Regions from separate parts of the Streptomyces hazeniae genome, predicted to be linked through region 1. Evidence: riboswitches for the same ligand, from Rfam matches in the RefSeq annotation. Region 1 holds a riboswitch; the other holds the start of a gene.

What was found. Region 1 has a riboswitch for glycine ahead of gcvT (glycine cleavage system aminomethyltransferase GcvT). Riboswitches for the same ligand answer to the same signal wherever they lie in the genome.
Region 2: linked by a shared signal. The riboswitch ahead of gcvP (aminomethyl-transferring glycine dehydrogenase) and the one ahead of gcvT (glycine cleavage system aminomethyltransferase GcvT) in region 1 are both predicted to bind glycine.

The regions. Positions count from the first base shown of each region.
Region 1 covers NZ_JAVREQ010000030.1:18,012-22,614, reverse strand. Annotated here, with positions in the region: gene RM572_RS25250 (L-serine ammonia-lyase) at 1-17, opposite strand, end outside; gene glyA (serine hydroxymethyltransferase) at 92-1,366, opposite strand; gene gcvH (glycine cleavage system protein GcvH) at 1,428-1,808, opposite strand; gene gcvT (glycine cleavage system aminomethyltransferase GcvT) at 1,897-3,039, opposite strand; glycine riboswitch at 3,184-3,295, opposite strand; gene RM572_RS25230 (AAA family ATPase) at 3,663-4,307, shown strand; gene RM572_RS25225 (hypothetical protein) at 4,436-4,603, opposite strand, start outside.
Region 2 covers NZ_JAVREQ010000044.1:5,089-9,691, forward strand. Annotated here, with positions in the region: gene gcvP (aminomethyl-transferring glycine dehydrogenase) at 1-1,914, opposite strand, end outside; glycine riboswitch at 2,104-2,201, opposite strand; gene RM572_RS27985 (PRC-barrel domain-containing protein) at 2,332-2,712, shown strand; gene RM572_RS27990 (DNA polymerase IV) at 2,625-4,154, opposite strand; gene RM572_RS27995 (MerR family transcriptional regulator) at 4,273-4,603, opposite strand, start outside.

The DNA of each region.
Region 1 (4,603 bases):
AAGACGGAGATGGCCATGGTGGGCGGACTCCCTTGTCCGTTGGGGGTGGACGGGCCCGCGCCGGGGTCGCCGGCGCGGGCCCGCCGTGGTGCTACTTGCTCAGACCCGGGTAGAGCGGGTGCTTCGCGGCCAGCGCGCTGACGCGGGCCTTCAGCGCCTGGGCCTTGCCGTCGTCGAAGCCGGGCTTGAGCGCCTCGGCGATGACGTCGGCGACCTCGCGGAAGTCGTCCGCCTGGAAGCCGCGGGTGGCCAGCGCCGGGGTGCCGATGCGCAGGCCGGAGGTGACCATCGGCGGGCGCGGGTCGTTCGGCACCGCGTTGCGGTTGACGGTGATGCCGACCTCGTGGAGGCGGTCCTCGGCCTGCTGGCCGTCCAGGTCGCTGTGCCGCAGGTCGACGAGGACCAGGTGCACGTCGGTGCCGCCGGAGAGCACGGACACGCCGGCGTCGACCGCGTCCTGCTGGAGCAGGCGCTCGGCGAGGATGCGGGCGCCGTCCAGGGTGCGCTGCTGGCGCTCCTTGAACTCCTCGCTCGCCGCGATCTTGAACGACACGGCCTTGGCCGCGATCACGTGCTCCAGCGGGCCGCCCTGCTGACCGGGGAACACCGCGGAGTTGATCTTCTTGGCGAAGTCCTTCTTGGAGAGGATCACGCCGCCGCGCGGGCCGCCGAGCGTCTTGTGCGTGGTGGTGGTGACCACGTCGGCATACGGCACGGGCGACGGGTGCAGCCCGGCGGCGACCAGGCCGGCGAAGTGCGCCATGTCGACCATCAGCAGCGCGCCGACCTCGTCGGCGATGCGGCGGAAGGCGGCGAAGTCGAGCTGCCGCGGGTACGCGGACCAGCCGGCGACGATCATCTGCGGCCGGTGCTCCTTGGCGAGCTGCTCGACCTCGTCCATGTCGACCTGGCTGGTCTTGTCGTCGACGTGGTAGGCGACCACGTTGTAGAGCTTGCCGGAGAAGTTGATCTTCATGCCGTGGGTCAGGTGACCGCCGTGGGCCAGGTCCAGGCCCATGATGGTGTCGCCCGGCTTGAGCAGCGCGAACATCGCCGCGGCGTTCGCGGAGGCGCCGGAGTGCGGCTGCACGTTGGCGGCCTCGGCGCCGAAGAGTTCCTTGATCCGGTCGCGGGCGAGCCGCTCGACGACGTCGACGTGCTCGCAGCCGCCGTAGTAGCGGCGGCCCGGGTAGCCCTCGGCGTACTTGTTGGTCAGCACGGAGCCCTGCGCCTCGAGCGCGGCGACCGGAGCGAAGTTCTCCGACGCGATCATCTCGAGGGTGGACTGCTGGCGGTGGAGCTCGGCGTCGACGGCGGCGGCGACGTCCGGGTCCACCTCGTGCAGGGAGCTGTTCAGAAGAGACATCTGGAGTCCTGGGTCCTTCCGGGGAAAGGGCGGTGCTCGGCGGGGGAGCCCGGTGCGGGCCTCAGCTGCCCGAGGTGAAGGAGGCGTACTCGTCGGCGGAGAGCAGGTCCTCCGGCTCGCCGTCGAGCTTCACCTTGAACAGCCAGCCACCCTCGAAGGGAGCGGAGTTCACCAGCGACGGGTCGTCCACGACGTCCTGGTTGATCTCGGTGATCTCGCCGGTGACGGGGGCGTACAGGTCGCTGACCGACTTCGTCGACTCCAGCTCGCCGCAGGTCTCGCCCGCGGACACGGTGTCGCCGACCTCGGGGAGCTGCACGTACACGACGTCGCCGAGCGCGTCGGCGGCGTGCGAGGTGATCCCGACCGTCGAGACGCCGTCCTCGGCGTCCGACAGCCACTCGTGCTCCTTGCTGTAACGCAGCTGCTGGGGGTTGCTCATGGTGCGATTCTCCTGGAAGGACGCTGTGTGCGGGCGGAAGGGTGCGGATGCTGAGACGGGGGCAGGGCCGCGCGCTGCGGCCCGGCGCTCACTTCTCGCGCTTGTAGAACGGCAGCGCGACGACGTCGTACGGCTCGTGGCTGCCGCGGATGTCCACCGCGACGCCCTCGGTGCCGGACTCGGCGTGCGCCGCGTCCACGTAGGCGATCGCGACGGGCTTGCCCAGCGTGGGGGAGGGCGCCCCGGAGGTGACCTCGCCGATCACCGTACCGTCGGCGGCGGAGACCACCGGGTACCCGGCGCGCGGCACCCGGCGGCCGGTCGCGACCAGGCCGACGAGCTTGCGCGGCGGCGCGGTCTCGGCCTGCTTCGCGGCGGCCTCCAGCGGCTCGCGGCCCACGAAGCGGCCCTCGTTCGTCGTCTTCTCGAACTTCACGATCCGGCCCATGCCGGCGTCGAACGGGGTGGTGGAGGTCGTCAGCTCGTTGCCGTACAGCGGCATGCCGGCCTCCAGGCGGAGGGTGTCGCGGCAGCTCAGCCCGCACGGCACCAGCCCGGCCTCCTGGCCCGCGGCCGTCAGCGCCTGCCACACGGTCACCGCGTCGGTGGTGGAGACGAACAGCTCGAAGCCGTCCTCGCCGGTGTAGCCGGTGCGTGCGATGAGCGCCTGCACCCCGGCCACGGTGCCGGGCAGCCCGGCGTAGTACTTCAGGCCGTCCAGGTCGGCGTCGGTGACCCGGCCGAGGATGCCCGCGGACTCGGGACCCTGCACGGCGATCAGCGCGTACGCGTCCCGGTCGTCGCGCACGGCCGCGTCGAAACCGGCCTGGCGGGCGACGAGCGCGTCCAGCACGGTCTGCGCGTTCGAGGCGTTGGCGACGACCATGAACTCCGCCTCGCCGGTGCGGTAGACGATCAGGTCGTCGAGGATGCCGCCGTTCTCGTCGCAGATGTGGGTGTAGCGGGCCCGGCCGGTCTTGAGCTTCGACAGGTACCCGACCAGCGCGTAGTCCAGCAGCTCCCCGGCCTGCGGTCCGGTGACGGTGATCTCGCCCATGTGGGAGAGGTCGAACAGCCCGGCGCGGGTGCGCACCGCCTGGTGCTCGTCACGCTCGCTGCCGTAGCGCAGCGGCATGTCCCAGCCCGCGAAGTCGGTCATGGTCGCACCGAGCTCGCGGTGCACGGCGTCGAGCGCGGTCGTGCGCGGCGGGGTACCGGAAGTCGTGCTCATGTGGGGCTCCCAAGGCTGGTGACACGGATGTCCTCCCCATCTGTCATCGGAACCTGAGAGGTTCGCCACGAGCCCGGCAGGGCGGCGGCTTGCACCTTGGGTGGGGCTGCGGCGGCACGCCGCGGCCCGCTTTTCAGATCTGCCTCGTCCTGCGCGGTATCGGGGCCTGAGAGATTCAAGGGAGGATCTTGCTCCTTCGGCGTCCCGACCCGTGTGCCCAGCGGACCACGGGCGGGAACTCTCCCGCGCGGATTCAAGCGGCCGGTATGGAGTTCGGGGGCCATCATTGCACGCCCCCGCCCACGGTGACCCCTGCGGGCGCGGACCGATCGCTCCGCGCCCGCCCGGCACCTTGCCGCGACCGCGAGGGGTGGCCGCGCCGCCACGCCCCGCCACGGGGCGGCGGGTTCCGGGGGGGGGCGTGTGGCCCGCGCACGTGCGTCGCCGGTCACGCAGGACCGCTCGGTGGCCCCTGCGGACGGGATCCGCGAGCCGGCCCGTGTCCCGCAGGTCGGGCATGCCCGGGAATCTCCTTGCCGCTCGTTACCTATTCTTGACACTCTCTGGGGGTATGCCGCCTACGAGCGCCGCGCGTCAGCGGCACGGGGAAGGGGAGGCCGCGGGTGGAGAGTCTGCGCAGCGCAACTGCGACGGCGGTGGGGGCCGGGGTTCCGGCGCCGGTGGTGCCCGCGGCCGCCGGCCGCGACCTCCGTGGGACGGCCGAGGGCGGCACGCTCCGCTTCCCGTCGGGCGACCTGGTCGTCGTGTCCGGTCTGCCCGGCAGCGGGAAGTCCACGCTGATCGCCCGCACCGTCGTCGGCACCGGGGCGGTGGCCCGCATCGACTCCCAGGACACCAGGGAGCGCTGGCAGCGGCGGCTGCCGCAGCGGCTGCCGTACGGGCTCTACCGGCCCTTCGCCCGCGCCGCGCACTACGCCGGGTTGCGGCGTTCGCTGGCCTCCGGCGGCAGTGTGGTGGTGCACGACTGCGGCACGCAGAGCTGGGTGCGGCGCTGGCTGGCGGCCGACGCGCGGCGCCGTGGTCGCGGCCTGCACCTCGTGGTGCTCGACGTGCCGCCGCCCGTCGCGCTCGCCGGGCAGACCGAGCGCGGCCGCACGGTCTCGCGCTACGCCTTCGCCCGCCACCGGCGGGCCCTGGGCCGCCTGCTCGCCGACGTGGAGGCCGGGCGCCTCCCGGAGGGCTGCGCCTCCGTGGTCCTCCTGGACCGCGACGCCGCGGCGGCCCTTCTCTCGGTCGCCTTCGAATAGCCCCGCTCCGGCCCGGGGCCCCGGCAGGAGTCGGCGCCCGCGCAGCACGTGGCCCGCCGTCCCCGGAAGGGGCGGCGGGCCACGTACGAGGACACTGTGCGGCGCGTCCCGGCGGAGGAGTCGGGCTCTTACTCCTGGGGGAGCAGCTCCTGCTCCGCGTCGCCGGGGAGCATCTCCAGTTCGGCGTCGCCCGGGGCGAGACGGTTCTCCGCGAGCTGCGGGCCCTCCTCCTGGGCGTCCTGCTCGTCGCGCTGGGCGTTCGGCGCGGCGTCCTGCGGCTGCGACAGGCCGTTCAT
Region 2 (4,603 bases), on a different contig from region 1:
CTCGCGCAGGTCCTCCATGGTGATGTCGCCCTCTTCGCCGGTCTTGACGATGACGACCTTCATGCCGGCCATCACGGCGCTGGCGGCGTTGGTGCCGTGTGCGGAGGACGGGATGAGGCAGACGTCGCGCTGGTCGTCGCCGTTGGCGCGGTGGTAGGCGCGGACGGCGAGGAGACCGGCGAGTTCGCCCTGGGAGCCGGCGTTGGGCTGGATGGAGACCTTGTCGTAGCCGGTGACCTCGGCGAGGCGCTCCTCGAGTTCGCGGATCAGGGTGAGGTAGCCCTCGGCCTGGTCGGCGGGCGCGAAGGGGTGCAGTCCGCCGAACTCGGGCCAGGTCACCGCCTCCATCTCGGTGGTGGCGTTCAGCTTCATGGTGCACGAGCCCAGCGGGATCATGCCGCGGTCCAGCGCGTAGTCGCGGTCGGCCAGGCGGCGCAGGTAGCGCAGCAGCGACGTCTCCGAGCGGTGCTCGTGGAAGACCGGGTGGGTCAGGTACTCGTCGGTGCGCAGCAGGTCCCGGGGCAGGGCGTCCGTGACGGCGCCGTCGAGCTCCTCCACGTCGGCCTGCACCCCGAACGCGTCCCACACGGCGGTGAGCTGCTCACGGGTGGTGGTCTCGTCGCACGCCATGCCGACGTGGTCGGCGTCGACGTGGCGGATGTTCACCCCGGCCTCGCGGGCCCGCTCGACGATCTCGGCGGCGCGGCCGGGCACCCGGGCGGTGACGGTGTCGAAGAACGTGCCGGTCGTGACCTCGACGCCGCCGTCGCTCAGGCCGCGGGCGAGCAGGGTCGCGTAGCGGTGGGTGCGGCGGGCGATCGCGGCGAGGCCGTCGGGACCGTGGTGGACGGCGTACATGCCGGCCATGACGGCGAGCAGCACCTGCGCGGTGCAGATGTTGCTGGTGGCCTTCTCACGGCGGATGTGCTGTTCGCGGGTCTGGAGGGCGAGGCGGTACGCCTGGGTGCCGTCGGCGTCCTTGGAGACGCCGACCAGACGGCCGGGCAGGCTGCGGGCGAACGTGTCGCGGACGGCCATGTAGCCGGCGTGCGGGCCGCCGAAGCCCATGGGCACGCCGAAGCGCTGGCTGGAGCCGACGGCGATGTCCGCGCCCAGGTCGCCCGGCGAGGTCAGCAGGGTGAGGGCGAGCAGGTCGGCGGCGACGGTGACGATCGCGCCCAGGCCGTGCGCCTGCTCGATCACGGAACGGTGGTCCCGCACGGCGCCGGAGGCGCCGGGGTACTGGAGCAGCAGGCCGAAGACGCCGCGCTCGGCGACCTCGGCGGGGATGCCGTCGGTCAAGTCGGCGACGACGACCTCGACGCCGGTGGGTTCGGCGCGGGTCCGGAGCACGGCGACGGTCTGCGGCAGGCAGTCCGCGTCGACGAGGAAGACGCCCTTCTTGACCTTGCCCACGCGTCGCGCGAGTGCCATGGCCTCGGCGGCGGCGGTGGGCTCGTCCAGCAGCGACGCACCGGAGGTGGGCAGGCCGGTGAGGTCGGCGACGACGGTCTGGAAGTTCAGCAGCGCCTCGAGGCGACCCTGGGAGATCTCCGGCTGGTAGGGGGTGTAGGCGGTGTACCAGGCCGGGTTCTCCATCACGTTGCGGAGCACCACGGGCGGGGTGAAGGTGCCGTAGTACCCCAGCCCGATCATCGAGGACAGCACGCTGTTGCGCCGGGCCAGGTCGCGCAGCTCGGCCAGGACTTCGGCCTCGGTGCGCCCCTCGGGGAGCTGGAGCCGGTCGGTGCTCTTGATGACGTCGGGCACTGCGGCGGCTGTGAGTTCGTCGAGCGAGGCGTATCCGAGATGCGCGAGCATCTTGGCCTGCGCGCCGTGGTCGGGTCCGACGTGGCGCTGTTCGAAGGGCGTGCCGCGCTCGAGCTCGGCGAGGGAGATGCGGTTGTCGGTCATCTGCGGGGGCCTCCTGGTCGTGAGCGACCTGCGAGGGGCACCACGGCCGGTGCCCGGACGGCCTCCCCCTCTGTCATCGCAACCTGAGAGCTTCACCCGGCAGGGCCTTTGGGGGCAGCCGGGCTTTCACCGTCGGTGAGGGGGAGCCCCTGGCACGGGTCCGTGGCCCACCCTGCTTTCCAGAGTGACCTCGTCCGTACGGTACGTGAGCCTGAGAGATTCCGGGGAGGAGTTGCTCCTTCGGCGCCTCCGGCGCTGCCGCCGGAGAGCTCTCCCGCACGGGGTCGACAGCCTTCGCCCCGAGCGTACCAGCGAGGGGCCGGAAGGGAACGGGCGCGGCTCTCGAGTGGCCGTCGCGGGCGAAGTGGCCAATCGTTGGGAGGGGGCCCGTGCAGTGTGCGAGCAGCTGGAGGCAGCGTGCAGACGGACATCGACCCGCGGAGCCTGATAGGCCGCAGAGCGTTCGACCGTGACGGACTCAAGATCGGCACCGTGGACGAGGTCTACCTGGACGATGCGACCGGGGAGCCCGAGTGGGCGGCGGTGCGCACGGGTCTGTTCAGCCGGGACGCGTTCGTGCCGCTGGAGCCGAGCCTGCTGGACGGCGAAGTGCTGCGGGTGCCGTTCGAGCGGGCTCTGATCAAGGACGCGCCGGACTTCGGTGTGGGCCGCCACCTGTCGCCCGAGCAGGAACTCCAGCTCTACCACCACTATGGCCTGGACGTGCCTTCCGCTCCCGGCCAGCCGGCCGTGCCGCCGGACCGGGACTTCGGCCGGATCGCCGGTTCGGAGGGCTGACCGGCCGCGGAGGGCCTCGCCTCCAGCGGCGGCTCGTCCTCGGAGGCGGAGTGGTCCGCGGGCGGCGGGCCGGGCACGAGCATGGGCGGGTCGGTCGCGGTCAGCTCCGGGTCGTCGACGGCAAAGGTGCGGACGGGTCCGGGCGGCGAGCCGGGCTGTTCGAAGCGGACGGTGACCCGGCCGACGCCGCTGCCCTGCACCCAGCCGGGGCCGTGGGCCGGGTGGTGGACGTCGAGGCCCGGCAGCCACCGGCGCGACCGCTCCCCGGACGCCTGGGTCGCTCCGCCGTCCGCCGCGCCGCCGGGGCGGGCCGGGGCGCCGTGGTCACCGCCCGGGTCCGGCACGTCACCGCCCTCCGCCTCGGCGGAGGCGGCGGCCTGGGCGAACAGGTCCTCCTGGGTGTAGTCGGCGAGGCCGCTGACCCCGACGCCGAGGAGGCGCACCCCTGCCGTGGTGTCGATGCCCTCGAGCAGTCTGGCCGCGGCGGCGCGGACGACGGCGGGGTCGTCGGTCGGTCCGCGCAGCGTCTCGGAACGGGTGAGGGTGGAGAAGTCGTAGCTGCGCACCTTCACGACCACGGTGCGGCCGGAGCGGCCGGCCTCCCGCAGCCGGTGCACGCAGCGGCCGGCGAGGCGCGCCACCTCGGTCTGCACGCGCGTGCGGTCGGTGAGGTCGACGTCGTAGGTGTCCTCGACGGACACCGATTTCGCGTCCCGCTCGGCGACGACGGGCCGGTCGTCCAGGCCGAGAGCCATGGCGTACAGCGCGCTGCCGTGGGCCCGCCCGAGCAGCCGCAGCAGTTCGTCCTCCCCCGCCTCCGCGGTGTCGCCGACGGTGGCGATGCCGGCGCGGCGCAGCACCTCGGCGGTGGCGGGCCCGACCCCGGGGAGGGTGCGCACGGGCAGCGGCGCCAGCAGTGCGCGTTCGGTGCCGGGTTCCACGACGACCAGTCCGTCGGGCTTGGCGCGTTCGGAGGCGATCTTGGCGAGGAGTTTGGAGCCCGCCAGCCCCACCGAACCGCTCAGCCCGGTCTCGGCCCTGATGTCGGCACGGAGGCGGTGGGCGACGGCGGTGGCCGCGGCCGAGTCCGCTGCGGCCCCGCCCGCTTCGAGGTCGACGAACGCTTCGTCCAGGCTGAGGGGCTCGACGAGCGGCGAGAGCGCGGCCAGCCGTTCCATCACCCGGCCGCTGATCCGGCGGTAGAGCCCGAAGCGCGGAGTGAGGTAGGCGGCGTTGGGGCAGCGGCGGCGCGCCTGAGCCGTGGGCATGGCGGAATGGACGCCGAACCGGCGCGCCTCGTAGGAGGCGGTGGCCACGACCCCCCGGGGTCCGAGGCCGCCCACGATCACGGGCTTCCCGCGCAGACTGGGCTTCGCCGCCTGCTCCACGGCGGCGTAGAACGCGTCCATGTCGAGATGGAGGACCGTCGCTGCGCCTCTCACACCACCGATGCTGCCCTACGGCGCTGACAGCCGCCCGGACGGGCGTACCGGGGAGGGACGCGGCGCCCGCAGGGCCGGACAGCACTGCGGGCGGGGGTCTCTGCGTCGTGGCAGGTGTTCACCCTGCGCGGTCGCGGCGGCGCCGGGCCAGTTCGTCGGCCGGATGGTGCGCGGTGACGGTCTCGCCGGTGTCGACCCGTTCGGCGTGCAGCTGCGACAGAGCCCCCTGGACGTCCCGCCACACCACGCCGACGGCGATACCGAACACGCCCTGACCGGCCTGGAGCAGATCGACGACGTCGTCGGGGGAAGCACACTCGTAGACCGTGGCGCCATCGCTCATGAGGGTGAGCCGGGCGAGGTCGGTGCGTCCGTGGGAGCGCAGGTGCTGCACGGCGGCGCGGATGCTCTGCAGCGACACCCCGGTGTCGAGCAGACGCTTGACGATC